Regions from separate parts of the Pseudarthrobacter sp. As-47 genome, predicted to be linked through region 3. Evidence: riboswitches for the same ligand, from Rfam matches in the RefSeq annotation. Region 3 holds a riboswitch; each other region holds the start of a gene.
The links. A riboswitch is a leader RNA that binds a small molecule or an ion and turns the genes downstream of it on or off. The one in region 3 is predicted to bind thiamine pyrophosphate.
Positions count from the first base shown of each region.

Region 1: it holds a riboswitch for thiamine pyrophosphate, as region 3 does, so the genes downstream of both, AC4BCK_RS13605 (FAD-dependent oxidoreductase) here and thiC (phosphomethylpyrimidine synthase ThiC) in region 3, are expected to answer to the same signal.
Region 2: it holds a riboswitch for thiamine pyrophosphate, as region 3 does, so the genes downstream of both, AC4BCK_RS19495 (ECF transporter S component) here and thiC (phosphomethylpyrimidine synthase ThiC) in region 3, are expected to answer to the same signal.

Region 1 covers NZ_CM177088.1:2,945,517-2,955,634, reverse strand. Annotated here, with positions in the region: gene AC4BCK_RS13620 (DEAD/DEAH box helicase) at 1-436, opposite strand, end outside; gene AC4BCK_RS13615 (RNB domain-containing ribonuclease) at 740-2,245, opposite strand; gene thiE (thiamine phosphate synthase) at 2,322-3,071, opposite strand; TPP riboswitch at 3,099-3,216, shown strand; gene AC4BCK_RS13605 (FAD-dependent oxidoreductase) at 3,212-4,579, shown strand; gene thiS (sulfur carrier protein ThiS) at 4,576-4,812, shown strand; gene AC4BCK_RS13595 (thiazole synthase) at 4,818-5,630, shown strand; gene AC4BCK_RS13590 (4a-hydroxytetrahydrobiopterin dehydratase) at 5,673-6,011, shown strand; gene AC4BCK_RS13585 (hypothetical protein) at 6,174-6,476, opposite strand; gene AC4BCK_RS13580 (DUF3107 domain-containing protein) at 6,514-6,738, opposite strand; gene AC4BCK_RS13575 (TetR/AcrR family transcriptional regulator) at 6,787-7,452, opposite strand; gene moeB (molybdopterin-synthase adenylyltransferase MoeB) at 7,536-8,735, shown strand; gene AC4BCK_RS13565 (glutamyl-tRNA reductase) at 8,920-10,118, opposite strand, start outside.
Region 2 covers NZ_CM177088.1:4,199,144-4,209,261, forward strand. Annotated here, with positions in the region: gene AC4BCK_RS19475 (UDP-N-acetylglucosamine 1-carboxyvinyltransferase) at 1-624, opposite strand, end outside; gene AC4BCK_RS19480 (glycoside hydrolase family 25 domain-containing protein) at 909-1,697, shown strand; gene AC4BCK_RS19485 (energy-coupling factor transporter transmembrane component T family protein) at 1,711-2,511, opposite strand; gene AC4BCK_RS19490 (ABC transporter ATP-binding protein) at 2,508-4,064, opposite strand; gene AC4BCK_RS19495 (ECF transporter S component) at 4,064-4,687, opposite strand; TPP riboswitch at 4,752-4,891, opposite strand; gene AC4BCK_RS19500 (heme-degrading domain-containing protein) at 4,964-5,506, shown strand; gene AC4BCK_RS19505 (hypothetical protein) at 5,634-5,843, shown strand; gene AC4BCK_RS19510 (DUF4383 domain-containing protein) at 5,957-6,460, shown strand; gene AC4BCK_RS19515 (iron-containing redox enzyme family protein) at 6,528-7,583, shown strand; gene AC4BCK_RS19520 (CDGSH iron-sulfur domain-containing protein) at 7,686-7,901, shown strand; gene AC4BCK_RS19525 (DUF4235 domain-containing protein) at 7,991-8,254, shown strand; gene mnhG (monovalent cation/H(+) antiporter subunit G) at 8,328-8,729, opposite strand; gene AC4BCK_RS19535 (MrpF/PhaF family protein) at 8,719-8,997, opposite strand; gene AC4BCK_RS19540 (Na+/H+ antiporter subunit E) at 8,994-9,539, opposite strand; gene AC4BCK_RS19545 (Na+/H+ antiporter subunit D) at 9,536-10,118, opposite strand, start outside.
Region 3 covers NZ_CM177088.1:2,614,578-2,624,695, reverse strand. Annotated here, with positions in the region: gene AC4BCK_RS12170 (glucose-6-phosphate dehydrogenase) at 1-302, opposite strand, end outside; gene ffh (signal recognition particle protein) at 420-2,003, shown strand; gene AC4BCK_RS12160 (alpha/beta hydrolase) at 2,105-2,836, shown strand; gene thiC (phosphomethylpyrimidine synthase ThiC) at 2,911-4,734, opposite strand; TPP riboswitch at 4,729-4,836, opposite strand; gene AC4BCK_RS12150 (amidohydrolase family protein) at 4,914-5,996, shown strand; gene AC4BCK_RS12145 (VOC family protein) at 6,097-6,972, shown strand; gene AC4BCK_RS12140 (hypothetical protein) at 7,052-7,492, shown strand; gene rpsP (30S ribosomal protein S16) at 7,708-8,130, shown strand; gene AC4BCK_RS12130 (RNA-binding protein) at 8,132-8,374, shown strand; gene rimM (ribosome maturation factor RimM) at 8,482-9,030, shown strand; gene trmD (tRNA (guanosine(37)-N1)-methyltransferase TrmD) at 9,031-9,843, shown strand.

The DNA.
Region 1 (10,118 bases), 330 kb from region 3:
TGCGTGCGTTCCTCTTGCGGGAGGCCGTCTGCAGGTCGTTGGCCACCTGCACCGCGAGTTCACGGGTGGGGACGATGACCAGGGCCTGCGGTGCGCCGGGTACTGCGAGTTTCTCGTAGCCGGCGTCGTCACGGCCCACCACGCGCTGCAGGGCGGGGATGCCGAAGCCCAGGGTCTTGCCGGTGCCGGTCTTGGCCTGGCCGATGATGTCGTGGCCGGAGAGGGCCACCGGCAGGGTCATCGCCTGGATGGGGAAGGGGTGGGTGATCCCGGCGTCCGCCAGGGATTCCACAATGTCGGCGCGGACGTTGAAGTCCGCGAAGGACTTCTCCTCAATCTCGTGCGGCTTCTCGTCGGAGATGATGGTTTCTTCCGGCTCGATCGTTTCGGTGCCGGAGTCGTCCGTCAGAAGCTGGTGGGTATGCAATTCACTCACGTGGAGTTTCCTTATTCATTTGGGCAATGGCGCTGCCTGCTCAACGGGCCGGCCCAAGGCCGTTCCGGAGCACGCTCGGGCGCGCAAGCAATTCCAGTGGAAGCCGATCGCGGGCTATCTAAAATGCTGGCACTGGTGACCAGCGGGTGTATCTCAAGATCGCGTAGGGGCGGGCTTGTTGGTTTCAAATCAAGGAAATCAACGACCGGGCATCCATTTCTACCTCTTCAGTCTAGCCGCACGGGCACGGAAACCCGGCTTTGGCCCGGTGTGCCTGCACGCCGGCAGGAAAAACGGCCCCGCTCAGGACAGGGGCGGGACCAGCTCGAAATGTACTTCCCGGGTGGCAATGTCGGAGGACACGAGGCGCACCCGGACCTTGGTTCCGGCCTCCAGCTCACCGGCGCAGCGGGCCGTGACGGCAGGCTCGGCAATCTGGATGATGCCTGAGCCGCCGTTGCCGTTGCCGTTGCGGCCGTTGCCGTTCTTTCCGTTGCCGCCGTTGCCGTTGTCCTTCTGGGGCTTGGATCCGGAGATCACGATCGCGTCGAACTCCTGCCCGATGTGGTTGACCAGGAGCGCCGCCTCCACGGTGTCCAGGGCCATGCGCTCCATCCGGGACGCCAGCTGGTCCGAGCCGGCCATGATCTCGGGAAGCGACGGCAGCGCCTCACGGACCCAGCCGGGCACGTCGCCGCCGTTGCACAGGGCTTCGCAGGTCACCAGGACAAAGCGGTCCACCAGGCGGCGCAGCGGCGCGGTGGTGTGGGCGTAGGCGGCGCCGATGGCGGACTGCACGGCGTCCTCGGGGACCGCGCCGTCGAACGCCGTATACGCCGCACCGCGGAAGAGCATGCCGGCTGAGTGCATAATGGCCAGCTGGCGGGGATCCGTGGGGTCCAGGCTGCGCAGGTACTCGCCGTAGCTGACCTCACCGTCCCAGGGCTTCCCGAGGGCCTCTGTCTGGAGCCGGAAGTGGTGCAGGGACCGCTCATCCGGTGAGGGCATGGTGCGGAGGATGCCCACTTTGCCGGCCAGCATGAGCTGCGCAGCGGCCATTCCCGTCATGAGCGAGATCTGGGCGTTCCAGTCCTCCACGGGCAGCTGCGGGGCCGCGGCAATCCGGTAGCCGCCGTCGGGAAGCTGGACAATTTCCTGGTCCGGCATGTTCAGGCTGGCACCCTCACGGGCGCGCTCCAGCTCCACGCGCTTGAGCCCCACCTCCTTGAGGAGGACCAGGACTTCTGAAGGGCTGCCGCCGTCCAGTTCCGCCTGGGCGCCCTTGTAGCTGAGCTTGGCGCGGCTGCGCATCCGGGCCCGTCCCACCGTCACCGCGGTGACTTCGGCGCGGACATCGAGGCGGAAGTCCCAGACGAACGCGGAACAGTCCTGTCCCGGCAGGAGGCTTCCGGCGCCCTCGCTGATGACTTCAGGGTGCAGCGGAATGCGGCCGTCCGGGGTGTAGAAAGTCTGGCCGCGGCGCCTGGTCTCGGCATCCAGCGGGCCGCCGGGAGCCACGAAGGCGGGAACGTCGGCAATGGCGTAGAGCACGCGGTAGCTGCTGCCGTCCCGTTCAATAAAGAGCGCCTGGTCAAGGTCCGTGGACGACGCCGGGTCGATGGTGATGAAGTCTATGCCCGTCAGGTCATGGGACGGCAGCTTCAGTGCCGACACGGCGGCCTCGGCGTCCTTCACGGCTTCGGCCGGGTACTCACCAGGCAGCTCGAGCTCCGTCCGCAGGGCGCTGAGTGCAGCCTCGAGGGCGTTGGTGTGCTCGTGGACACTGGGGGCCAGCCGATGATGTGACACGAAAATCAGCGTAGCCCGAATTCCGCGAATAGTGCAGGGAGCCGCCCGCGGGATGCGGTGCGGACCCGGCGCCGCGTCACGGGCGGGCGGCGTCCAGCGCGTCGAGCAGCGATGCGGCCGCCGCTGACGGATCGTCGGCCTCCGTAATGGCCCGGACCACAACGATCCTGCTGGCCCCGGCCTCCACCACCTGTTCCACGTTGCCGTGGTCAATCCCGCCGATCGCGAACCAGGGCACACCGCCGTCGGACTGTCCCTGCCCTTGCGCCGCTGAGGCCGCCGCCGCATACGTCACCAGGTCCAGGCCGACGGCGGCGCGGCCGGGCTTGGTGGGTGTTGCCCACAGCGGGCCGACGCAGAAGTAGTCGAGCGCCGCCGGGCCCGCGGCCGCTGCCAGGGCGGCATCCACCTGTCCAGGGCTGTGGCTGGACAGGCCGATGGCGGCGTTCCCGTTCAGCAGCGTCCGGGCTGCCTTGAGGGGAAGGTCCTTCTGCCCGATGTGGAAGACCGGCGCTCCGGACAGCACAGCAATGTCGGCGCGGTCGTTCACTGCCCACAGCCTGCCGTGCCGGACCGCTGCCTCCTTCAGGACGGCGAGGAGTTCCAGCTCCTCGGCGGCTTCGATGGACTTGTCCCGGAGCTGGATGATGTCCACGCCGCCGGCGAACGCGGCATCCACGAACTGCTCAAAGTCGCCCTGGCTGCGGCGCGCATCCGTGCAGAGGTACAGGCGCGCATCGTGCAGCCCGGCGCTGCCCTCCGCGTTGATAAAGGCGTCGGAACCGGACGGACGGGCAGCGGCGGCAGGGGGGTGGGACACATTCATGGGAGCCAGCCTAGTTCCTCTACACTGGGCTCGTACTGCGGGAGCCGCGGCAGCTGTCACAAAGCGCCGGGCTGAGAGGGCGTCAGAGCCGACCGCTTGACCTGATCCGGTTAATACCGGCGTAGGGAAGGAGACAACCGATGCCTGACGTGCACGCCGTAACCGGCCCCTGTCCTTCCGGTTCCACCATCACGGCCGACGTGGCGGTGATCGGCGGAGGAGCCATCGGCCACGGGATCGCCTGGGAGGCGAGGCGTTCGGGCCGTTCCGTGGTGGTGATCGATGACGCCCCCGGCTCCGGAGCCAGCTGGGCTGCCGCGGGGATGCTGGCGCCGGTGAGCGAACTGCACTACCAGGAGGAGGACCTCCTGGAACTCATGCTCGAGGCCTCCGCCCGCTGGCCCGGTTTCGCTGCGGACCTCGCTGCGGCCGCGGGCTCGGATCCCGGATATCTTACGACGCCGACCCTCGCCGTGGGTGCCGACGCCGCAGACCGGAAGGCCTTGCTGGACCTGCGTGCCGTCCAGCGGGCCAACGGCCTCACGGTTGAACCGCTCACCATCCGCGAAGCCCGGCGCCGCGAGCCCTTGCTAAGCCCGGGCATTGCCTGTGCGCTGGATACGCCGGCGGACCACCAGGTGGACCCCCGGCTGCTGGTGGCCTGCCTCCGCCGGGCCCTCGCCGGGGATGTCCGCTCCACCGGAAGCGGCGTGGCCGGCGCCGCCGACGGATTCGCCGTGCCGGACAAGGCAGCCGGCCTGCTCTGGCAGGACGGGGCCGTAGCCGGAGTAGCCCTGGAAGGTGGAGGGACCGTACTGGCCGGGGAGACCGTGGTGGCCAACGGACTGCACGCCCCGGAACTCACGGGACTGCCGATCGACCTGCACCTGCCGCTGCGGCCGGTCCAGGGGGACATCCTGCGGCTCGCGGTACCGGCGCACCTCAGGCCGCTGGTGACCTCAACAGTCCGCGGACTGGTGCGCGGGGTCCCCGTCTATATCGTTCCGCGGCGGGACGGAACCGTCGTGATCGGGGCAACCCAGCGTGAGGACGCACTGGGCAGTGGGAGTGGCGGTGGCAGGGGCTCCAGCGCCGGTGCGGTGTCGGCAGGGGGTGTGTACCAGCTTCTCCGCGATGCCCAGGTGCTGGTGCCCGCCGTCGCTGAGCTGGAGCTCCTTGAGTGCACGGCCCGCGCCCGGCCCGGCACGCCGGACAACGCCCCGCTGCTCGGAAGGGTATCGCTGCCCGGAGGACCCGTGGGCCGGCAGCCCGCGCCTGGAAGGTCCGGCCTCCAAGGGTCCCGCCACGTGCAGGGGCTCATCATTGCCACCGGATTCTTCCGCCACGGCATCCTGCTCACCCCGGCTGCGGCCGCAATCTGCCGGGAACTCATGGACGGCACGGAAGACCCCCGCTGGGCCCCGTTCAACCCCGGCCGGTTTTCCCCGGCTCCGTTTCGCATGGCTGAAGCGGCTGCCACGCCATCCAACACCCAGGAGACAGCATGAACATCACCCTGAACGGAACCGGCCACACCGTGGCCGACGACGCTTCCCTCACCGCGCTCGTCAGCGAGGTCACCGGCCGTCCGCTGGCCGCGGACGGCCGGGCCACGGACGGGCGGAAGCTGGGCGTGGCCGTAGCACGCAACGCCCAGGTGGTGCCCCGGAGCCTGTGGTCCGCCACGGCGCTCGCCGAGGGCGACGACGTCGAACTTGTCACGGCAGTACAGGGAGGCTGACCACCATGACCGGAACCACCGTCACCAACAGCCAGCTGTCCGGGCTCCAGGACCCCCTGGTGATCGACGGCGTCCCCCTGGCATCCCGGCTCATCATGGGCACCGGCGGCGCCCCCAGCCTGGACGGCCTGGGCGCCGCGCTCCTGGCCTCCGGCACCTCGCTGACCACCGTTGCCATGCGGCGCTATTCGCCGGACGAGGCGGGTTCGCTGTTCCAGCTGCTGGTGGACCACGGCATCCGGGTCCTGCCCAACACCGCGGGGTGTTTTACGGCGCGTGACGCTGTGCTCACTGCTGAACTGGCACGGGAGGCCCTGGAAACCGACTGGGTGAAGCTCGAGGTCATCGCCGACGAACACACCCTCCTGCCGGATGCCGTTGAGCTCGTGGACGCCACCGAGCAGCTGGTCAACAGGGGATTCAAGGTGTTTGCGTACACCAATGACGACCCCGTGCTGGCCCTGCGGCTGGAGAACCTCGGAGCCACTGCTGTGATGCCGCTCGGCTCGCCCATCGGGACGGGCCTGGGCATCCTCAATCCGCACAACATCGAGCTCATCGTGTCCCGGGCCTCGGTGCCGGTAGTGCTGGACGCGGGCATCGGTACGGCCTCCGACGCCGCCCTCGCCATGGAACTGGGCTGCGACGCCGTGCTCCTGGCCACGGCAGTGACCCGGGCGCAGAACCCCGCCTTGATGGGAGAGGCCTTCAAGCACGCCGTCATCGCCGGTAGGCTGGCGAAAGCGGCTGGTCGCATACCCCGCCGTGAACATGCGCTGGCGTCGTCGGCAATGGAGGGCCGGGCCGCGTTCCTGTAGGCCCACCTTCTGCCGGCCGGCGCCCGGATCCCAGGAGCAGCAGTGGCCGGCAGAGATGCACTTCCCCCGGAACGGATCGACGAAGCCCTGGCTCAACTGCCTGACTGGCGGGCCGGCAACGGCGGGTTGGTCACCGTCTTCAAAATGCCGACGGCGGCTGCCGCACTCGAGCTGATTGCCGCCGTCGGACGCCTGGCCGAGGAACAGAACCACCATCCTGACCTTGACTGGCGTTACAACCGCGTCTTTATCCGCTACACGTCACACGACGCCGGGGGACAGGTGACCGGCCGGGACCTCGCGGCAGCCGCGGCAGCAAGTGAAGCTGCGGCAGCGGCGGGCGCCAAGGCAGAGCCGGCAAAGTACGTGCAGGGGCAGTAGCCGGCTGCGGGGCGCTCATTGCCCGCCCGGCAGAACAAAAGGGCCGCTGAGCGCCCACGTCTCCAAGCCCTGTGCTCTTAACCGGCAGCGGCCGCCATCCCCTCAGGGGTGGCGGCCACTGCCGGTTGATTAGTGCGTGCGGCACAAGGTGCTGCACAGGCCTCAGGTCCGAAGGATTGCCGTGAGCCGTTCGGTATCCTGGCGCGCACGTGAACGGCCCAGATAGATGGCGGCCGCCGTTGCGGACGCGGCTCCGAGCACAATCGGCAGGACCCAGGGAATCCAGGTGCGTCCCGGCAGGTATCCGAATCCGGCGGCCATCAGGATGATCCATGCCAGGGCTGCCACGGCCACGGAAACCCCGGCGGGCACGCCGGCCCCGTACTTGGCATGCCGCTTGTCGTTTGCCCAGACAATAAAGCCTGCGGCGGCGGCGGCCAGCACAACGATGGTCAGCGAAAGCATGGTCCTCCTTGGGCTATGGGTGGTTCGTCAGCAGGCCCTAGAACTGGCCGAAACCTACGCGCCGTGCTTCTTCGGCCCCGATTTCCACGTAGCCCAGGGCGTTTCCGGGAACAATGATCAGGCGTCCCTTGTCATCCTTCAGGCGGAGTTCGCTGCCCTTGGTGATGGCGGCCTCCACGATCTTGGCTACCGAATCCGCATCCTCATTTGATTCCAGGACAATTTCGCGGCCGATATTCTGAACGCCGATCTTAATTTCCACAGGGGCCTCCCAGCCATTCACATTCGTTGGTTATGTCTTATTTGTAGTCTAGGACTCTTTGGGGAAGCGAGAGATTCCGCGCCAAGCTAAACGGTAGATGAGGTCGCTGGCAACGTCGAGGTCCAGGTTGCCGTCCGTTTCAAGCCAGTAGCGGGCGCTGACCTGAGCCATTCCAGCGAGCCCCCGGCCCAGGAGCTGCGCCTCCAGATGGGGGAGCTTGGTGTCCTCGGCGATGACGCGCGCGATGGCGTCGGCAAACGTCCTGTTGAAGGTTTCCAGCCGTGCGCTGACGTCCGGGTCATTGATCAGGTCCGACTCAAAAACCAGCCGGTGGGCCTGGTCATCGTTGGCGATGAACTGGAAGTAGGCCCGCATGACGGCCTGGACGCGCTCGTCATTGTCCGTGGTGGAGTTCAGGGCCCCCAGCATGAGGTCCGTCAGGGACGCAAGGTGGCTTTCCAGCAGGGCCAGGTACAGCTCCCGTTTTGAGGGAAAGTGCTGGTAGAGCACCGGCTTGCTGACGTGGGCCGTCTCCGCGATTTCATCCATGGCTGCACCGTGGTAACCGTTGGCCACAAAGACTTCCTGGGCTGCCATGAGGAGCTGGGCGCGCCGCTCGTCCCGGGGAAGCCTGGCTGACCGTTGGCCTGCAGGACGCGAGGGCGTTTGCGGTTCGGCGGCCGGCGGGCGGCTAGCCCGTGCTTCATGGACCACGGTTGTCCTTCTTTCGTTGCAGTTACCTCCACTTTACTGCGGGGTAATATGACCGGGCGGTATCCCGGGGCATACATTGAAGTATGGCTTCGACAATCAGCGCAAATGTTTCACCTGTGTCCCTGGATCCGCTGGTGGAACCGGCAGCCGACCTCACCGCCGCCGAGGTGGAACGCTACTCGAGGCATCTCATCATTCCCGAGATCGGCGCCCTCGGGCAGCGGCGGCTCAAGAACGCAAGGGTGCTGGTGATCGGCGCCGGGGGACTCGGATCCCCTGCCCTCCTGTACCTTGCGGCCGCCGGCGTGGGCACGCTGGGAATCATCGACGACGACGACGTTGACCTCAGCAACCTCCAGCGCCAGGTCATCCACGGGGTGGCGGACGTTGGCCGCCCCAAGATCGAGTCGGCACGCGATGCCATCGCCGCGCTGAACCCGCTGGTGGACGTCCGGCTGCACAATGTCCGCCTGGATGCCTCCAACGCCCTGGAACTGTTCGCCGGCTACGACCTCATCCTCGACGGCGCGGACAATTTCGCCACCCGCTACCTGGTTAATGATGCTGCCGCCATCCTGGGAAAACCCTACGTCTGGGGCTCCATTTTCCGCTTTGACGGACAAGTCAGCGTGTTCTGGGAAAAGCACGGGCCCACCTACCGGGACCTCTACCCTGAGGCTCCGCCTGCGGGCTCTGTGCCCTCCTGCGGCGAGGGCGGCGTGTTCGGCATGCTGTGCGCGGCCGTGGGGTCGCTGATGGTGACCGAAGCGGTCAAACTGATTACCGGCGTCGGCCGTTCCCTGCTGGGGCGGGTGGCGCTGTTTGATGCGCTGGGCGGAAGCTGGCGGGAGATCCGCGTGTCCAAGGACCCGGCGGCGGAACCGATCACGGAGCTGACGGATTATGAGGCCTTCTGCGGGATTGCGCCGGCAGAACCGGCGGACACCGAGCATTCCGTCACGGCCGCGCAGCTCGCCACCATGCTGGCCTCCCGGAAGGCGGGCCTCAAGGACTTTGACCTGGTGGACGTGCGGGAACCGGGCGAGCACGACATTGTCCGCATCGACGGTGCCGTGCTGATCCCGCAGGGCAGGATCCTCGCGGGGGAGGCCTGGGCAGAACTCCCGCAGGACCGCGACATCGTGTTCCACTGCAAGGGAGGCACACGGTCGGCCAACGTCCTGGCCGCAGCCCGGAAAGCGGGCTACCAGCGGGTCAGCCATCTCGACGGCGGCATCCTCGCCTGGGTGCGTGAGGTGGAACCCAACAAACCCGTCTACTAGGACGCTCTCCCACTTGATGTCGGTTAAACAGAAACGCTCTATCACTTACCGCAGGAAAACCTGAAACCCTCCCTCACCTCCCAGCAGGGGGTGAGGGAGGGTTGCCGGGAAAAGCGCGTCAAGTGAGAGAGGGCCTTTAAAAAGGGCGCAGGATGTGAGAGAGCGTTGCTGGGGGAAGGGCTGGTCAGGCGGTTTCGAGGCCCCGGTGGTCCACCGGGCATTCGGCCTGCGGGGCCGCGGCGGCCGGCTGCTCCACAGTGATGCCGTAGAGGGCTTCCAGGGCTGCCACGTAGTCGTCCTGCTGGCCGTTGGCGGCAAGCTCGCGGGCGCGCACGGTTGGTACATGGAGCAGCTGCTTAACCATGCGGCGGAGAGCGAATTCCACTTCCTCTGCGGCGGCCGTGCAGCCGTGCCGGGCCCTGACCTTTTCCATTTCCGCGTCCAGGACGCTCATGGTGTGCCGGCGCAGCGCAACAATGGCGGAGTCCACGGACCTGACCTCGCGCTCGTGCTCGAACGCCTTGGCCGCGCCGCTGACGATGCCGCTGGCCTGGGCCAGCGACTCGGCCTGCTCCTGGGGGGCCGCAAGGCGGACTGACTCCAGCGTGAGGAGCTCCACGCCGTCCAGTTCGCCAACCCCGGGGTCGAAGTCGTGGGTGAGTGCAAGGTCGATGGCAATCAGCGGCTGCGGCGAATCCGCTCGGACGTCAGCCAGTTCATCGGCTTCCACCCGGGTGTCGGAACCGCTGCATCCGATCATCACGTCCGCCGCCGCCACGGCCGGCCGGAGTGATTCGGCGTTGAGGGCGATGCCGCCCCTGGTCGCCACGAAACCTTCGGCGCGGCCGGAAGAGGAGAAAACCGAGATGTCGGTGCAGCCGCGTTCGCGCAGGAGGGCCATGGTGGCGCCGGCGTAGGCTCCCGTGCCGAAGACCACGACCTTCTTGCTGGACCAGTCCGGATTTTCCGACAGGTCCGTTGCCAGATCCAAAGCGACGGACACGATGGACAGGCCCCGGGAGCCGAGGGCGGTCTGCGCGCCCACATCCTTGGCGGTCTTGGAGGCCGCCTGGAACAGCCGGACGAGGCCGGAACTGGCCGTGCCTTCATGCTGTGCGGTGATAAGGGCACGCCTGACCTGCCCGGCGATTTCACGTTCTCCGACCACGGCGGAGTCCAGGCCTGCGCTGACGGCAAAGAGGTGCTGGCTGACTTCCGGACCGGTGCGGGTGCTGAAGGAGCGTGAGACGAGGGGTTCGCTCAGTCCGCTGACTTCGCTGATCTGGGCCACCAAGGCCGCGCGGGCAGCCTCCACATCATCAGGATGGGGGGCCTCGCCGTAGATTTCGTAGCGGTTGCAGGTGGCAAGGACAATGGCACCCG
Region 2 (10,118 bases), 1.6 Mb from region 3:
GAGTCCGAACTGGCGGAGCGCCTGCATGTGCGGTTCAACCGTCCGGGTGCCGAGGTCGCAGCCGCCCGCATAGGGGAGCCGGTATTTTGCTGATTCGTCCAGCAGGGGGCCCAGGAGCATGATGACGCTCCGCGTGCGGCGCGCGGCGTCAACATCCATTGCGTCAAGGTCCAGCACGGCCGGACGCCGGAGCTGCAGGTCGGTGTCGTTAAGCCAGGTGCACTCCACGCCGATGCTGGTCAGGACCTCAACAATCCGGTTTACCTCTTCGATGCGCGCCAGGCGGCGAAGGACAGTGGTGCCCCGGTTGATCAGGCTGGCGCAGAGCAGGGCCACTCCGGCGTTCTTGCTGCTGTTGACGTCCACGGAACCGGAAAGGGTATGTCCGCCTTCAACCCGCAGGTGCGTCATCTGCGGCTTGCCCACGTTCACGATGCTCCTGCCAAAGATTGCTTCGAGGCGTTGGATCATTTTGAGGCTCAGGTTTTGCTTGCCCTGCTCCATCCGGGCAACGGCGCTTTGGCTCGTCCCCAGTTCGGAAGCCAGCTGGCCCTGGGTCCAGCCCTTCTCACTGCGGGCGTCCCTCAACATGGCGGCAACGTGTTCGGTGGTTTCCTGCGTCATAGTCAAGTTTATATCATGAATGAGCTATCAGGCCTGCCTTTAGAGCCTCAGTGAGCGGCAATAACGATTCGTTACCCGTTCCATGCGATAGAGTCGCACAGTTGCGGCACCTTGACCTTCCCGTGCCAACGGCGGGACACTGGATCAGGACCTCTTCGTCCAGCGGCAACGGAGGCAGTATGCGCCGCACACCAGCCAGCGAAATTCCGCCAAGGACCACCCAGCGGGGCAGGGCGCAGTCCTGCAGGGCACAGCCCGCCGGAAACAGCTTGGCCGTGCCGGGAATGTTTGGCCTGCTTCTTGCCGCGCTGCTCCTGGTCACCGGCGTCCCCGCCTACGCCGTTCCCTCACCCGGGGAGGGGCAGCAGTCATTTCTGGGTAACGACATCTCCTGGCCGCAATGCAACGGAAATTTTCCCTCGGAACAGGCGTTTGCCATCGTGGGCGTCAACAATGGCCTGGCCAACACCACGAACCCCTGTCTGTCCGAGCAGCTCAGATGGGCGGAAGATTCTGCCGGCCACCCCGGCCAGCCCACCGTCGCGCTGTACGTCAACACGGCCAATCCCGGCGCCGCCGGCTCCTGGTGGCCGGACAACGACGAGTATCCGGCCGGCCAGGAAGTCCATAACCCCTACGGCCCCTGCAGGGCCGGGGACTACGGCAAGGCCTGCGCCTATATGTACGGCTACGCCAAGGCCTACGACGACGCGTACTTCCGCGGGATCAGCAACCCCTCCTCGTACTTCTGGTGGCTGGACGTCGAAACGGAGAACAGCTGGTCCCGCACCGACAAGGATGCCAACCGGACCGTCCTCGAAGGCATGACCGACTTCTTCCACAGCATCGGAGCCGAGGTGGGGATCTACTCGACCGGCCAGCAGTGGGACCGGATTGTGGGAACAGTCAGCAGCTCGAGCAACCTCTATTCGCTTCCCAGCTGGCTGGCGGGGTCCCTCAACGCCTCTGGCGCGGCGAGCGCCTGCTCACAGGAGCCGCTGACCGGCGGTGGCAAGGTGGTGCTGGCCCAGTTCGTGTCCACGGGCTTCGACTACAACTATGCCTGCCCCTAGGCCGGCCCAGGCGTCAGCTTCCCAGCCACACCATGTTCCAGGTCCCCAGGGACACTGCCGCAACCACCGCTGTTCCCGCCATCACTACGCCCCCGGCAAGCACCCAGGCATCCAGCGCGCTGAAGGTGGATTCGCGTGCCCACGTCCGGCGTCCGCCGCCGAAACCGCGCGCTTCCATGGTCACTGCCAGCCGTGACGCCCGGCGGATTGCCTGCACCAGGAGCCCGAAGCTCTGCCCCAGCGTCGCCTTCAACCGCTGGACGGCATTGCCACGCGAACCGACGCCCCGGGCCCGGCGCGCCATGCCGATTGTCTGCCACTCTTCCGCCATCAGGCCCACCAGCCTCATGGCCGCAAGGGTCCCCAGCACGAAGCGGTGCGGCAGGCGGGCCTTCTGCGCCAGGGCGTCGGCCAGGTCCGTGGGGTCGGTGCAGCTCATCAGCAGCACCGCCGGAAGGGCGATGGCCAGCCCGCGCAGCATGAAGCCGATCCCAAGTTCCAGCGAGCCTTCGCTCATGGTCCAGATGCCGACGTCGATCAGCGTCCTTCCGCTGTCCGGAGCCAGGATTGAGGTACTCCAGCCCCCCACCGCCGCGGCGAGGATCAGCGGCCAGCCGCGCTGCCACAGCAGCGTCAGCGTGAGGCCTGCGAGCGGGAACAGGAGGAATTCGAAGGCCAGCGCCACTGATGCGGAAACCCAGTCGATCGAAAGCGCCAGTACTGCCGTGATGAGGAAGACGGCGGCGAACTTGCTCAGGGGGTTGGCGCGGGCCAGCAGGGCCTGGTTGCCGCGCAGGTTCAGTTCCTGCCTCATGGCGCCACCGGTTCCGCGGCAGCCATCCGAAGCTCAGTGCCACCCAGCGCGGCGGTGAACTCGGCGTCGTGGGTCACGGACACCACCGCGGTGCCGGAGTCCAGCAGCTCGGACAGGAACGAGGCCAGCTCCGCCCAGGTGTTGGCGTCCTGGCCGAACGTCGGCTCGTCCAGGACGAGCACCCGGGGATGGGCCGCCAGGACCGTGGCCACGGAGAGCCGCCGCTTCTCGCCGCCAGACAGCGTATAGGGGTTCGCGTCCACGAGGTGGGTCAGCCGCAACCGCTCCAGCAGTTCGTCCACGCGCTCCTCGCCGTGGCCCAGGTGCCGCGGACCGAACAGGAGTTCGTCCAGCACCTTCCCGGTGACGAACTGGTGCTCCGGCTCCTGGAACACGGTGCCAATCCGCTCGATGAGCTGCTCGGCCTTCCACTTATAAGGGTCTATCCCGGCGCCACGGCTGAGGTCCAGGGTGGCCGACACCTTTCCTGCCACCGGTTCCAGGAGTCCCGCGAGGGTCAGCGCAAACGTTGACTTGCCCGCCCCGTTGGGGCCCGTGATGGCCAGCGCCTGCCCTGCCCGGACCTGGGCGGAAATATCGTGTTGGACGGGTACCGGGGGTACCTTCCGGAAGCCGCTGCGGCGCGGACGTTCCCGGGAAACCGCAAGGTTCTCGGCCGCCAGCAGAAGGCCGCCGGAGCCGGCTGCCGGATTGCCCGACCGTGCACGCGTGCCAGGAACATACCCGGGCACCCACACACCGGCCGCCGCCAGCATGGTCCGTGCGTCCGCGAGCACCTGGTCCGGAGGACCGTCAAGCAGCACGGCATCTTCAGTGGCGCTGCCCGGCTGCAGCACCACGATCCGGTCCACCAGGTCCTTCCACACGGACACCCGGTGCTCCACCACAACCAGCGTGGCGCCGGTCTTGTCCACGCAGCGGCCCACGGCGTCCCGGACTTCCAGCACACCGGCAGGGTCCAGGTTCGCCGTTGGCTCGTCGAGCAGGATCAGGCCGGGCCGCATTGCGAGGATTCCCGCAAGCGCGAGGCGCTGTTTTTGCCCGCCGGACAGGGCCGACGTCGGGTGGTCAAGCGGCAGGCGGGAAAGGCCGACGTCGTCCAGCGCCTCGTGCACGCGGGCCCAGATGGCGTCGCGGGGCACGGCGAGGTTCTCGGCGCCAAAGGCGACGTCGTCGCCGACGCGGGAGAGGACCACCTGCGTCTCCGGATCCTGCTGCATCAGCCCGGCCCGGCCGCGCTGCTCGCGGGGCACGGCGCCGTCAACCAGCAGCGAGCCCGTCTCGTCGGACTCGCCGGCGTCGCCGCCGTCGTCGTCCATGTCCCCCAGCACCCCGGCCAGGGCATGCAGGAGCGTGGACTTGCCCGCACCGGAGGGCCCCAAAAGGAGCACCCGCTCCCCCGGGCGGATCTCCAGGTCGAGGCCACGGACAGCCGGCTTGGCGCGCCCCGCATGGCGCCATCCCCAGCCGCGGGCTGTGACGGCAGCCGGACGCACCGCAACTGATGCCTCGTGCCGCGAAGGGGCGCCCATCAGGAGAAGACGGGCTCCGTTGCCGCCTTGCGTGATGCAAAGGAGCTCAGGACCCCTGTCCTGGCCAGGCCGCGGGTGGCGATCCAGGACAGTGCGCCGGCGATGATGGCGCCGGAGATGGCAGTGAAGATGATGTACGCCAGCTTGTCGCCGGCGGCGTAGGCGATGTTCCAGCCCCACGGCGCGAAGGAGTCGTTCAGGCCGCAGAAAAGGCCGGCCGCGGCGCCGGCAAGCAGTGCCACGGGCAGGTTGAACTTCCGGTACACGAAGATGGCGAAGATGATCTCGGCACCCAGGCCCTGGACGAATCCGGAGAACAGTACCGACGCACCGTACTGGGAGCCCATGAGCAGTTCACCCGTGGCGGCCACCGTCTCGCAGAAGAGCGCGGCGCCGGGCTTGCGGATGATGAGCATGCCCAGGACGGCCGGGATCATCCAGCCGCCGGCAATCAGGCCGGTCAGGGGCGGGTAGACGGCGTTCATGGGTCCGGAGACTGCGGCCGCCCCCTGGGACCAGGCCCAGAAAATGACGCCGCCGGCAACGGCGATAAGGGCCGCCACCACGATGTCCACGACGCGCCAGGACTTGCCGGCGGGCTTCTTGATTGCTGTTGTTGCCATGTGGTCCTCCTGAGGAACAGGAGGGGAAAGTGGACGCGGTTGCCGGCACTGCTGCCGCTGCGCGCACTTCGAGAACTCGACTCCCTTGCGCCGGTACTAACCGGATCAGGTTCGAGGGTCTGCGGCTGTCCGCACTCTCAGCGCCCACCTGCGGTCCCTGGCCTGGCCAGTGATGCCGACGGCGGCGCTCCCCTGTCGTTGAATGATTCTGTTGGTGAAATATCCGCCCTGTTGGGCGTGGTCCAGTTTACCGCAGGGAGGGGTAGATTGTGGGCCATGACAGCGAATCCACCAGATGTGACCGGGTATGATCCGGATTCCCGCGATGCCCAGCCGGAGGGATCCCTGGAGGCCTTGATCGCGCGGATTGAGGCGGAGATCCGGGAACTCCAGTTTCCCGGCTTCTCCCTGGACGACTCCCTGAACCTGGGGCTGCTCCTCGTGGAGCTGGGCAAGGAGCGCGGGCTTCCCATCGCCATCGACATCACCAAGGGCGAGCAGGTCCTCTTCCACGTGGCCCTGCCGGGGGCAACACCGGACAACGGGCACTGGATCCGGGCCAAGAAACGGACCGCAGCCCGGTACGAGGTTCCTTCCCTGCTGGTGGGGCTGCGCGCCCGGCTCAGCGGCGGACGTATCGAAGACAATGCCTGGTTCGACCAGGCCCTCTACGCTGCGCACGGCGGCTCCTTCCCCTTGTACGTCACTGGGGTGGGCGCCGTAGCAACCGTCACCGTGTCCGGATTGCCGCAGCTGCAGGACCATGACCTGGTGGTCGAGGCCCTCCGCGACATCCTCCGTTCGGCCGGCGCGGAGTAACGCCCTGCAAGCCAGCGGAGTGGCGCCCCCGGCCGGCCGGCATGGCAGGTCTTCCTGGCATGGACACCCCAGTGAGGCCGGGAGTACATTCGAGCGCAGTGGCGGGTGATCAATCCAGGAGGGCGCCGTGACCGGTCCAGCAACCGAGAACCAGGTCCGGGCGGCGCTGGACAAAGCCTGGGACGAGATGATTTTCATCGGTCCGGACCACCCCTACTATTCCCTGCTGGCGGAACTGGTGTCCGCCGTCGGGAAGTCCTGGCAGCAAGGCTACGACCACGGCCGCCGCGGAGGTCCGCACACCAACCCCTACTCATGGGCCGGCCCGGGAGGCTAGCAGCCTGCGCGCGGAGTGCGGGCGCACAACGCCGGCACAATACAAAGGCTGCTTAGCAATTATTTAGTAATCATGCTTACTATGTTGTCTCCAGCGTTTGAGGAGTACAGCACATGGCAGCCAGCATCCGCCGGGCAGGCGCCCGCACAGGCCTGCAGAAGGCTGCCCTCGCAACGGGCGCCGTGTTCTGCCTGGCCGGCATCCTTGGATTCGTTCCCGGCATCACTTCCAACCATGACGCGCTCCGCCTGGCCGGACACGCCTCAGGAGCATTGCTGCTCGGGATCTTCCAGGTATCCGTCCTCCATAACGCCGTGCACCTGCTCTTCGGCGTCGCCGGCGTCCTGATGTCGCGCACCCACCCGCAGGCACGGAACTTCCTCATCTACGGCGGCGTCATCTACCTGGTCCTCTGGCTGTACGGCCTTCTGGTCGGTGACCCCACCCCTGCCAACTTCCTCCCCGCAAACGATGCGGACAACTGGCTCCATCTGGTCCTTGGCCTGGCCATGATTGCCCTGGCCATCATGCTGGCCCGCGGGCCCGTCCCCGCCGCAGCCGGCGCCGACACCGGTAGCACCGCCACATCTCCAGCGCCCGGCACCCGCGGCCGCTGACACATCCCCGGCCGGGCCCCAGTGCAGGGAGCACGGAACCGGCCCACGCCAGACCTGAAGGAGCACCATGAAAATCCCAGCAGCAAGGGGTCCAGTCAGCACCGCACTGTTCAGCGCCCTCACAGCGGCACCGGGCACAGATGAGGGCGCCCTTGACGCGTTGCACCGCTCGGTGGCCGGCCATCTCCCGGCAACCCGGGACATCATTGGCGACGACGACCTCCAGCTGGCGCTCTTCTGCCTCTACGAGCTCCACTACTCGGGCCTTGAGGGTGTGAGTGACGAGTGGGAGTGGGCGCCGGAACTGATCCGGGTGCGCCAGATGCTGGAAAAGCCGTTCGAAGCCGCGCTCCGGGACGCAGCCGCGGAGGCTGCCGGTGACCTGGAACTTCCCGCCGGACCCGGTGCCACCAGCGACGCTGTGGCGGACGTCCTGTTCGGCCTGGCCGCACGCGACACCGGCCCCAGCCTCTCCCGCTATGTGGCCCGGAAAGCCAGCCTGGGCCAGCTCAAGGAATTCCTGATCCACAAGTCCATCTACCAGCTGAAGGAAGCCGATCCGCACACCTTCGCCATCCCCCGGCTCTCCGGCCGGCCCAAAGCGGCACTGGTGGAAATCCAGGCGGACGAGTACGGCGGCGGACGGCCCGAGCGGATGCACAGCGCCCTTTTCGCCCGCACCATGCGGGGCCTGGGAATGGAGGACGGGTACGGGGCATACGTGGACGCCGTCCCTGCGGTCTCCCTCGCTGCCGTGAACCTGATGTCCCTTTTCGGCCTTAACCGCCGGCTCCGGGGGGCCATCACGGGACATCTGGCCATCTATGAGATGACGTCCTCCCAGCCCAACCGCCTGTACGGCAGGGGCTTCCGGCGCCACGGATTCACTACAGACGTCACCCACTACTTCGACGAGCATGTGGAGGCCGACGCCGTCCATGAACAGATTGCCGGCCGGGACCTTGCGGGCGGGCTGGTTGAAGCCGAACCCCACCTTCTGGCGGACGTCCTGTTCGGAGCCACGGCCGTCATGGCCGTGGACGGCAGGCTGTCCGCGCACATCCTGCAGTCCTGGGAAAACGGCGGAACCTCGCTGAGGCAGGCACTGCCTGCTGCGGCCTGAGCACCAAGGCATGAACCCCGCTGACCAGATCAGGCCAGGCCCCACGCAGGCATCAACCGAAACCTCCACCAGATTTCCCAGCACCCCAGAGCAGGAGCAGAGATGAACCAGGAACCCACCGAGAGCTCCATTGTGGTCTGCCCCGACGGGCCCCTTATTGTGCGCGGCGATTTCGAGCTGGTCACACCGTCCGGCGAACCGGTTCCCCGTGACCGCAAAACGGTGGCGCTGTGCCGGTGCGGCGCCTCAGCCATCAAGCCCTACTGCGACGGCACCCACAAGATGATCAAGTTCCGCACCGAATCCCCGTCAGCCTGAACAAGCGACGCGTCACGCTGGGCAGGGACCCGGCAAACGCCAGATAGGCTAGGGACAGCCCGTTTTCCGCCCGCAAGGAGTACTCAGGAATGAACCTTTTCATCAAGCTGCTCGGCACCGGCGTGAGCCTCGGCGCCGGCTTCGTCGGCACCAAGCTGGTCAACACCATCTGGGAAAAGTCCACCGGGCGCAAGCCGCCCACCGGCAAGGACGAGGACGTCCCCACGAGCCTGCAGTCCGCGCTGACGTTCGCGCTGATCTCGGCCTCTGTCAGCACCATCATCCAGGTCCTGGCCAACCGAGGCACCCAGCGGGCCATCACCCGGTTCGCCAAGAGCCAGGACATCGTCTAGCGGAGTCCAGCACCCGCAGCCCCGGCCAACAGGGAAGTTTTACTCAGCTCCCGGGGCCACTCCAAACCAGCACTCAGCCGTCGCCGGAACCGTCCTCACGGGCGGCTTTGGCGGCGGCTTTTTGCACCACGGCCTCAAGCTCATCCGAGGTGAGGAGTTCGCGGTGCAGGTGCTTGGTGCGGTAACCGGCGCGCCCCACCATGTGCGCAGAGACCGGCACGGTGAGCAGCTGGAAGATCCAGGCCACCAGCAGCACGGGCCACACCCACCAGGTCCGCATCTGCAGGCCGATGGATGCCAGGAGCAGGAACAGCCCCAAAACCTGGGGTTTGGTGGCGGCATGCATGCGGCTCAGGAGGTCGGGGAAGCGCAGCAGGCCGATGGCCGCCCCCAGGGACATGGTGGCCCCAACAATCATGAACACCGCGGACAGCACGTCCACCCAGGCATCCAGGCCAGTGGAATCAGGACTCATTGGGCTGCTCCCTACGGTCTGCCACAAACCTTGCCACCGTCACGGACCCGATGAAGCCGATGATCGAGATGGCCACCACCAGCATCAGGTTGTTGAGGTGCCGGTTGACGGCCATGTCCACGCACAGGGCACCGCCCAGGATGGCCAACAGGACATCCGTGGCCAGCACCCGGTCCAGCAGCGACGGGCCGCGGGAGATCCTGATGATTGCGCCGACTGCCGCGAGCGAGAAGATCACGGCGGTCACTGCCAGGACGATCTGCATCATGCGGTCGCCTCCGTCCGCAAAATCTCGAGCTCTTCCCTGGTACCCATGATCCTGATCAGCCCCGCTTCGATGGACAGCACCTCGTTCTTCAGGTTTTCGACGTCCTGCGGGGAGCTGATGTTCAGCGCGTGCAGGTAGAGTGTGGAGGTTGACCGGTCCACCTCGACCACCAGGGAACCGGGAATCAGGGAAATCACGTGGCCTGTGGCTGTGACCAGGAGGTCCTGGTGGCTGCGCAGGGTCACCGCCACCACGGCGTTCTTCACCCTGGGGCCCCGCGACACGGCAAGGTAGAGGAGCTGCATGCTGGCCATCACCACCTTGGCCAGGAACGTGAGCGCGAACGGAACGGCATACAGGATGTTGAAGCGTCCGCTGAGCTCCACCGGCGGAAGGTAGAACAGGCGTGCCACGGCTACTGACAACAGGGCTCCGAAAAGGAGGTTGCCCGGGCTGAAATCCTGCCACAGCGCACCCCAGACAATGACCAGCCACACCAGGAGCGGAAGCTCCTGGCGCAGTGAGATGCGCCGGCGGCTCATTTTCCTCCCCCTGCGGTAAGGACCATGGGAACCTCGGTGTCTGCGCCCAGGACTGCCTGGATGTAGGAGGACCTGTCCAGCATGTCGTGCGCGGCCTGGTCCGAGACCATGAACAGCGGCCCCGCGAAGACAGTCAGCCCGATGCCCAGGACCACCAGCCCGATGGTGGAACCCACCATGGTGCGCGGCAGCAGGGTGACGGTGTTCGGCTTGGCTCCCGGCCCGGTAACGCGGGCGGCAGGCGTTGCCAGCAGCACGGGATCCGGGTGTTCGGCGTCGGAAGGCCTGCGCCAGAACGCGCGGTTCCATACCCTGGCCACCGCAAGCAGGGTCAGCAGGCTGGTCAGCACCCCGCCGATCACCAGGACGTATGCCAGCGGTGTTCCCAGTTCAACGCCGGCCTGCATGAGCCCCACCTTCCCCAGGAATCCGGAGAATGGCGGGATCCCTGCCAGGTTCATGGCGGGCACGAAGAAGAGCAGCGCCAGCAGCGGCGACAGCTTGGCGAGCCCGCCCAGCCGGTCCACGGAGGAACTGCCGCCCCGGCGTTCGATCAAACCTGTCACAAGGAAGAGCGAG
Region 3 (10,118 bases):
AGCGAGGCCAGCGCCCCCTCGGCGGTGACATCCAGCTGGTGGTACACCGTTTCCTTCTCAAGTGACTGGAGGGCTTCCTTCCCCTCGGCGGCTGCGGACCCGGCGGCTGCCTCGAAGGACGCATGCACCCGTTCCCGCCACTGTTCCGGGGTCCAGGGATCGGATCCGGCACCCACCAGCCGGAGGCCCGCAGCGCGTCCCCTTGCCACCAGGCGCGCCAGTCCCGGCAGGAGCAGCCTGCCCGTCAGGTCCCCCGAGGCGCCGAGGATGAGCAGGGTCTTAACAGTTGGTTGGCTCGTCATTTGGCCAGCATGCCACCTTGCGGGCCCGGCTTGGTACCCTAGATAGTCGAGTCCCGATCATCAACAGCCTTTGATCATCCACTGCCCTGATCATCCACTGAAAGAAGTGCACGTCGCGTGTTCAATTCACTCTCTGACCGGTTGACAGCAACCTTCAAGAACCTGCGCGGTAAAGGCAGGCTTACTGAAGCCGACGTCGATGCCACAGTCCGCGAGATCCGCCGCGCCCTTCTGGACGCCGATGTTGCCGTTCCAGTGGTCCGTGAGTTCACCGGCCGGGTACGGGAACGCGCCCTGGGCGCTGAGGTTTCCGGTGCCCTGAACCCGAGCCAGCAGATCGTCAAGATCGTCAACGAGGAATTGGTGGAGATCCTCGGCGGCGAAACCCGCCGGATCCGCCTGGCGAAGAGCGGCCCCACCATCATCATGCTTGCCGGCCTCCAGGGTGCCGGCAAGACCACCCTCGCCGGCAAGCTGTCCAAGTGGCTGAAGTCACAGGGCCACAGCCCGATGCTCGTGGCCTGCGACCTGCAGCGCCCCAACGCCGTCACGCAGCTGCAGATCGTGGGCCAGCGCGCCAAGGTGCCTGTCTTCGCACCGCACCCCGGTGCCACCTACACCGAGCTCGAACACCCTGCCGGGGACCCGGTTGAGGTTGCCCGCGCCGGTGTTGAGGAAGCGCGGCAGAAACTCCACGACGTCGTCATCGTGGACACCGCCGGCCGGCTGGGCGTCGACGCGGACATGATGGAGCAGGCGCGCCAGATCCGCCGCGCCATCGTGCCCAACGAGGTCCTGTTCGTCATCGACTCGATGATCGGCCAGGACGCGGTGAACACGGCGCTCGCTTTCGACGAAGGCGTCAACTTCACCGGCATCGTCCTGTCCAAGCTCGACGGCGATGCCCGCGGCGGTGCCGCCCTTTCCGTCGCGTCGGTCACGGGAAAGCCGGTGATGTTTGCGTCCACCGGCGAGGGCCTGGACGACTTCGAGCTTTTCCACCCTGACCGGATGGCCTCGCGCATCCTGGACATGGGTGACGTCCTCACCCTGATTGAGCAGGCAGAGAAGTCCTGGGACAAGGACGAAGCCGCCCGGATGGCGAAGAAGTTCGCCGACCAGGAGGACTTCACCCTTGACGACTTCCTGGCCCAGATGCAGCAGATCCGCAACATGGGCTCCATGAAGAAGATGCTCATGATGATGCCGGGTGCGCAGAACATCCGCCAGCAGCTGGAGCAGTTCGACGAGCGCGAGATCGACCGCGTGGAGGCCATCGTCAGGTCCATGACCCCGCACGAGCGCGTCGCTCCCAAGATCATCAACGGCTCCCGCCGTGCCCGCATCGCCCGCGGTTCCGGCGTCCACGTTTCCGAGGTCAACGGCCTGCTGGAGCGCTTTGCGCAGGCCCAGAAGATGATGAAGAAGATGGCCCAGGGCGGCATGCCGGGAATGCCCGGGATGCCGGGCCTGCCGGGGGCCGGCGGCGGTGCCCGGAAGAACGCCAAGAGCGCGCCCAAGAAGAAGGCCAAGTCCGGCAACCCGGCCAAAGCCGCGCAGGAGCGCAAGGACGCCGAGGCCCGCCGGGCGAACGCGGCCAAGGCGCTGCCCACCGGCGCAGCCTTTGGCCAGCAGGCCGGCGATTTTGATCCCTCCCAGCTCAACCTGCCCAAGGGCTTCGACAAGTTCCTCGGCAAATAGGCACACCAGGATCAGCTCAGCAGCAGATGCCGTTTGAGGGCTCGCGACGACATCTGCTGCTGCCTGCCGGGGATGCCGGTGCCGTGGAATAGGGTTGGGTCATGTTCAAGCAGAGGGTAGTGTTCGTGCACGGCGCGGGCAGCTTCGGCGCCGCAGCCTGGCCCCGCCAGCACGGCGTGGCCCTGTCCTACGATGCCCTGTTCCTGCGCCGCCACGGCTTCGACACTGTTGCCGAACCCACCGCGTCCTCGTTCGAGGAGGACACGCGCATCCTGCTGGACTCCCTTGGGGACGACGGCCGGGGCAGCGCCGGCGGGCACGTCGTGGCGCATGCGCAAGGGGCCATCTCCGCCATGATGGCCGCCGTCGAACGACCCGACCTTGTCTACTCGCTGACCCTGGTGGAGCCGGCCTGCCTGTCCCTGACCGCTGAACTGCCGGCCACCGCGGCGCACATCGGGCTGATGCAGCCGCTGTATAACGTCCGGCATCAACTCAGTGACGAGGATTTCCAGCGCGAGTTCGTCCGCAGGGTCTATGCCACCGACCTGCAGCAGCCGGTGACTGCCGAGGAGAAGCGCTCTGCCAGGCGGCTGCGGCTGCAGGCGCCGTCCTGGGAAGCCCCGCTGCATATCGTCCCCGGCGTGCCGACGCTCGTCCTGACCGGCGGCTGGGAGCCGCTCTACGAGGAGATCGCCGGCTACCTCCGTGAAACCGGGGCGCTCCACCGTACTGCCGCCGGCGGGCACCGGCCCCACGACTCCCCGGAAGGGGACCGCATCATCCGTTCGTTCATCAGCGACTCAAGCCGCGTGCAGGCACGCGCCTCCTGATCCTCCCGAAATTGCCCTCCACAGGGGCCCGTCCGGCCGGCCCCAATGACCAGCCGGACGGCACCTGCAGGCTGCTAGCGCCCCGGCGGAACGCTCAGCTCCGGCAAATAGACTTTCCCGCCGGCGGCCAGGAATTCCTCGCTCTTGCCCCGCATGCCGGCTGCCGCTTCAGCAAGCGCCGCCTGCGACTCGGCGGAGCCGTACTCGTCCCTGATGTCCTGGCTGATCCTCATGGAGCAGAACTTGGGCCCGCACATGGAGCAGAAATGCGCGGTCTTCGCCGGTTCGGCCGGGAGGGTTTCGTCGTGGAAGGCCTCGGCCGTCTCCGGGTCCAGCGACAACGCAAACTGGTCCCGCCACCGGAACTCGAAGCGTGCCTTGGACAGTGCGTCATCACGTTCGTGGGCGCCCGGGTGGCCTTTGGCAAGGTCTGCCGCGTGCGCAGCGATCTTGTACGTGATCACCCCTGTCTTGACATCGTCCTTGTTGGGCAGCCCCAGGTGTTCCTTGGGCGTGACGTAGCACAGCATTGCCGTGCCGTAGCGGGCAATTTCCGTTGCGCCGATGGCGGAGGTGATGTGGTCGTAGCCCGGGGCCACGTCGGTCACCAGCGGGCCCAGCGTGTAGAACGGCGCGCCCTTGCACAGCTCCTGCTGCCGTTCAACGTTCTCCCTGACCAGGTGGAACGGGACGTGTCCAGGACCCTCCACCATCACCTGGACGTCGTGCTCCCAGGCACGCTGCGTGAGCTCGGCGAGCGTGTCCAGCTCGGCAAACTGCGCGGCATCGTTGGCATCCGCCGTCGCCCCCGGCCGCAGGCCGTCACCCAGGGAAAACGCGACGTCGTACCGGGCGAAAATTTCGCAGAGCTCATCGAAGTGCGTGTAGAGGAAGTTCTCCCGGTGGTGCGCCAGGCACCACCCGGCCATGATGGACCCGCCACGGGACACGATGCCCGTGACGCGGTTGGCGGTCAGGGGGACGTAGCGAAGCAGCACGCCGGCGTGGATGGTCATGTAGTCCACCCCCTGCTCGCACTGTTCGATGACGGTGTCACGGAAGATCTCCCAGGTCAGGGCGTTGGCTTCGCCGTTGACCTTCTCCAGGGCCTGGTAGATGGGGACGGTGCCGATCGGGACAGGCGAATTGCGGATGATCCACTCCCGGGTGGTGTGGATGTCGTCGCCGGTGGAGAGATCCATGACGGTGTCGGCGCCCCACCGGGTTGCCCACTGCAGCTTGTCCACCTCTTCGGCGATTGAACTGGTCACTGCCGAGTTGCCGATGTTGGCGTTGATCTTCACCAGGAAGGCCTTGCCGATGATCATCGGCTCGGATTCGGGGTGGTTGATGTTGTTGGGAATGATGGCCCGGCCTGCGGCGATTTCGCTCCGGACCAGTTCAACATCGCAGTTCTCCCGCAGCGCCACGAAGCGCATTTCCGGGGTGGTGACGCCCTGGCGCGCATAGTGCATCTGGGTCACGGTCCGGCCCTCGACGGCGCGGCGCGGCACGGGAGGCGCTCCCTTCCACTCCGCGCTGGCGGCGCCGCGGCGTACAGCCGAGCGGCCGTCGTCGAGCAGGTTCCTCTCCCTGCCGCTATACGCTTCCGTGTCTGCCCGCGCCTCGATCCATTCCCTGCGGAAGGGAGGAAGGCCCTGGACGGGATTGCTCCCCGGACCGGCCGTCCGGTAGGTCCGGAACGGCTGGTTCGGAATGCCGTTGGGGGACGGCTCCAACGCAATTTCCGTCACGGGAACACGGATCCCGGTCCCGGCGTCCTCGAGGTAGGCCAGGGAGTGGGATTTCAAGGATTGCGTCACCGGCGGCGGGTTCCCGTCAGTGGCGGCACCCGGGGTGTTGCGGGCAGGGTTAAGCTGCTGATTTGGTGTACTCAAGGAATACTCACTTCCTTCGCCGGCATTACCCGGACAGGTTCGACGGTCGCAGGCTGCGTCAGCCCGATCTCAGCCCCTGCAGGGGCACCCGTGTGGTCAAGATGAAAGATACCACAGCCCTTCTTTCGGGGCTTGTCACATTGCCGGTGCTAGCCTGACCGGGCAGGAAAGAGGTGCACATGGCAGAAATCATCCACTTCACGGGGACAGTCCTGACCGGACCCGGGAGTGAGCAGCACGGACTGTGGTCCGTCGACGGGCGCCTGACGTTCCGCCGGCCGGCGAAGGCTCCGGACCGGATCCTGGCGGGATGGGTGCTGCCGGGCTTCGTGGATGCCCACTGCCACATCGGGCTCGGCGTGGGAGGGGCGGTGGATGCTCCGACTGCCGAAGAGCAGGCGCGGACGGACCTGATGGCCGGCACACTGTTGATCCGGGACGCAGGTTCCCCTGCTGACACGCGATGGCTGCAGGACAGAAAAGACGTCCCGGTGCTGATCCGCGCCGGACGCCACGTTGCGCGCACGCGCCGGTACCTGCGGGGGTTTGCTGAGGAAGTCGAACCGGAGGGCCTGGTGGAAGCTGTCCGTAAACAGGCCAGGGAAGGTGACGGCTGGGTCAAGCTTGTGGGGGACTGGATTGACCGCGGCGCCGGCGACCTCGCGCCGTCGTTCCCTGCCGCCGTCGTCCGCGATGCAGTCCTGGCCGCCCATGACGAAGGCGCGCGCGTCACCGCCCACTGCTTCGCGGAAGAGACGCTCGACGACGTGCTGGACGCCGGCATCGACTGCGTCGAGCACGCCACCGGCCTCCTGCCGCGGCACCTGCCCCGCTTCGTGGAGCAGCAGGTGCCCATTGTGCCCACCCTGGTCAATATCGCCACGTTCCCGGACATCGCCGCGCAGGCAGCACCCAAGTTCCCGCAGTATGCGGCGCACATGCGTTCACTGTGGGAACGGCGGGAGGAGCGGGTGCTTGAGGCGTTCGAGGCCGGCGTGCGGATCTACGCCGGGACCGACGCCGGCAGCGTGATCAGGCACGGCAGGATCGCCGACGAGATCCTGGCCCTCCATGCTGCCGGGCTGCCCATGGCGTCTGCCCTGGACGCCGCGTGCTGGAGTGCGCGGGAGTGGCAGGGCGCGGAGGGCCTGGAGGAAGGGGCACGGGCAGATGTTGTCTTGTGCCGGGAGGACCCGCGGAAGGTACCGGAAGCGGTCCGTAACCTGGCGCACGTTGTCCTGGGCGGACGGGTGGTCCGCTGAAAAGACAACCGGCCTGGGACTTGGAATAAATTGAAGCTTCAAGTAATTTTAAGTGTGTAAGGGCTGCCAACCGGAAGGCCCACAGCACCGGGAGTTACCAATGACTGCACAAGCCGCAAGCCAGGATCTTCTTCCTGCCGACCTCGCCATGGGCACTGTGATGCTCAAGGTGGGCAACATGAAGGTTATGACCGACTACTACCAGCGCGCCCTCGGCCTGGAGGTCATTGCGGAGCAGGACGGCGGCATCTACCTTGGCCGGCTGCAGAAGCCGCTTGTGCACCTGGCGCCCGCGCCCGGGCTGAACCTGCCGGGCAGGGGAGAGGCCGGCCTGTTCCACACGGCGCTGTTGTTCGAGAACCAGGCAGACCTTGCTGCCACCATCGCCACCGCCGCCCGGTTCGAACCGCGCTCGTTCACCGGCAGCGCCGACCACCTTGTCAGCGAAGCCTTCTACTTCAACGACCCCGAGGGCAACGGCATCGAGCTCTACTGGGACCGGCCGCGCAGCAACTGGTCCTGGAACGGCACGGACGTGGTGATGGACAGCCTGGCCCTCCCGCCGCAGCGGTACCTCGAGCAGCACCTGACGGAAGATTCCCTGGAGCGCCAGCTCGGGTCCGTGGCAGGCGTCGGCCACGTGCACCTCCAGGTGGGAGACGTCCAGACGGCGCGCGACTTCTACGTGGGGACCCTCGGCTTCGAGAAGACCGCCGGCTGGCACGGGCAGGCCCTGTTTGTTTCCGCCGGACGCTACCACCACCACATGGCCATGAACGTCTGGAACAGCCGCGGGGCGGGACCCCGCAAGGACACCCTCGGCCTGGGCGAGGTCCTCATCGAGGTGCCGTCAGGGGACGACGTCGGCTCCCTCGCCGACCGCCTCAAGGTCGCCGGCGTTGCCGCGCACCACACCGGCGCCGAACTCCGCTTCGAGGATCCGTGGCGCAACCGCATCCGGGTGGCTGTGCGCTGAACTAGGCTGAATCCGAACGGCCGGGCAGGAGCAGCCTCCCGGCGGCCGCACCACCGCCAAAGGAATGAGGGCAATCCCCATGGGCTTCACCGAGATCTTTGTTGCCACCCACGACGCAGCACTGAAGCGTGCCGGCGTCCTTGACGGCGGCGGCAGCGCTCCCGCAGGTGACGCGGTCCGGATTCCGGACATCAGCGATTTTGAAGTGGAGCAGCTGGGCGACCTGGCCGGTACCGCCGTGCACGCCGGAGGAGCGGATTACGAACTGACCATGGTGGATGTGGGCAGCGATTCGCTCCTGGCCGTGCCCCCGGCCATGGTGCGCGCCCTGGCGGACCTGCTGTCCTATGAAACCGAAGGGGAAGGCGACATCCTCGAAGAGGTTGCCGAGCAGTGGGCCGCGCAGGATGACATGCCGTTTGGTGCTGCAGAGGCGCGGACGTACGTGCAGCGGCTCGCTGAACTCGCCGGCGGAATCGACGACTCGGAGCGTACCGGCCTGTACGTCTGGTCCGCCTGAGCTGATCCGGCCGGAACCTCCGGCCGGCGTCGCCCGTGTCACGCCGCGCCAAGTCGAAATCCTGGCGCTGATCTGGCACAATAAACAGGTACTCGATCTGCGTGGCCCCTCTCTCCGCGTCTGGATCCTGTCCTTCGAGCCCGCAAGTACGGCCCGCCCCACGGGTGCAGAACGCCGGGTTCACCCCCTTTTCTGAAACAGGAGTGACCACAACAGTGGCCGTAAAGATTCGCCTTAAGCGCTTTGGCAAGATGCGCGCACCGTACTACCGCATCGTCGTCGCGGACTCACGCACCAAGCGTGACGGCCGCGCCATCGAAGAGATCGGCAAGTACCACCCCACCGAAGAGCCCTCATACATCGAGGTCAACTCCGAGCGTGCCCAGTACTGGCTGTCCGTCGGCGCCCAGCCGTCCGAGCAGGTCGCCGCGATCCTCAAGATCACCGGTGACTGGCAGAAGTTCAAGGGCCTGCCGGGCCAGGAAGGCACCCTGAAGACCAAGACCCAGAAGGAAGCCTTCGTTGCCCCGGAAAAGGGTTCCGTGATCATCCCGGAAGCCATCACCAAGAAGGCATCCAAGTCTGACGCAGCCGAAGCTCCCGCCGAGGCCGAAGCAGAGACCACCGAGGCTGAGTAGATTGCTGGCAGAAGCGCTGGAACACCTGGTCCGCGGAATCGTTGATTCCCCGGACGACGTCAAGGTCAGCTCCAAGAGCAACCGCCGCGGGGACACCCTCGAAGTGCGCGTTCACCAGGACGACCTTGGACGGGTGATTGGCCGCCAGGGCCGCACGGCGCGCGCACTGCGCACCGTAGTGGCAGCCCTGGCCGGTGGCGAACCGGTGCGGGTCGACGTTGTCGACACCGACCGCCGCCGCTGAGCGCTCGGCACTATTCAGTTTTAGCTCCGGCCCCTCCACCCATGCGGTGGAGGGGCCGGAGTGCTTTTACCAGAGCACCGAAAACCACATCCAACACAGAGGAACACATGCAGCTTCAGGTGGCACGAATCGGCAAACCGCACGGCATCCGCGGCGAAGTGACGGTCCAGGTCCTGACCGACGCCCCTGGGGACAGGTTCGTGCCGGGCACCGAATTCGTGGTTGAGCCGGCGTCAGCGGGACCGCTCACCGTAAACAGCGCCCGCTGGAACAAGGACATCCTGCTGCTGGGCTTCGACGAAATTGGGACCCGCAACGAAGCGGAAACCCTCCGGGGTGCCAAGCTTTTCATTGAAACTGAGGAGCTGGACGAAGACGACGACGAAGGCTGGTACGAGCACGAACTCGTTGGCCTCGAGGCCAGGATCGGTTCCCGGGTGGTCGGCAAGGTCACCGCACTGAACACCATGCCCGTCCAGGACCTGCTGATGGTCACCACTCCGGAGGGCAAGGAAATCCTGATTCCCTTCGTGGAGCAGATCGTGCCCGAGGTCAATGTTGATGGCGGGTTCATCCTCCTCACGCCGCCGGACGGCCTCTTCGAGCTGAATGCGGAGGACGTAGCAGCCGCTTCGGAGCCGGAGGAGAAAGACTAAATGCGGATCGACGTCGTCAGTATTTTTCCCGAATACCTGGCACCGCTGGAACTGTCCCTGATCGGGAAAGCCCGCCAGGACGGGATCTTGGACCTCCGCGTCCACGACCTCCGCGCCTTCACCACGGACAGGCACCGCACCGTCGACGACACGCCCTACGGCGGGGGCGCCGGCATGGTGATGAAGCCCGAACCATGGGCGCAGGCCCTGGAATCCATCGCAGCCGACCGCCCGGAAGGATCGGGCAGGCCGGTACTGATCGTGCCGTCGCCGGCGGGGGAGAGGTTCACCCAGGCGCTGGCCTACGAGTTGGCCGAGCAGGAGCACCTCGCGTTTGCCTGCGGACGCTACGAGGGCATCGACGAACGCGTCATCGAGTGGTCCCGGGAGCATTTCGACGTCCGCCCCGTCAGCCTGGGTGACTACGTCCTCAATGGCGGCGAGGTTGCGGTGCTGGCCATGGTGGAAGCCATTGGACGACTGCTGCCGGGCGTTGTAGGCAACCCCGAGTCCCTGGTGGAGGAATCCCATTCCGACGGGCTCCTGGAGTACCCCGTCTACACCAAGCCCTCTGTGTGGCGCGAGCGCGAAGTGCCTGCCGTGCTGCTGAGCGGGAACCACGGCAGGATTGCGCAGTGGCGCCGCCATGAACAGTTCCGGCGGACGGCGGAACGCCGCCCCGACCTCCTCGAAGCGTTCGACGCCGGGAAGCTGCCGCGTGCCGACCGCACCGAACTGCAGGACCTGGGATACGACGTCGTGAACGGCCGCCTGCGCCGCCGGCCCGGCGCTGAAGGCACCCCGCAGGACTAAGGGGCGTCATGCAGCCATGGCAGGCAGCCTGGGTGCGGGCGCTGCGGGATTGGCCGTAGACCCCGCAGTGTGGCAAAATTAGTCCTTGTGTCTGCTGGGTCCGCACCTGCCACAGGGGGAGCGCAACCAACAGCTAAGGCAACCGGCCTCATCAACCAGTGAAGTGGCCGGACCACTTACCTTTCGGCGGAGATCCCCGGTGCGCCACGAGCGCCCCAGGTTTTGCTGCCGTGACCCAAAGTGAATGACCTGTGGCGTTCACCAGGAGTGCAATT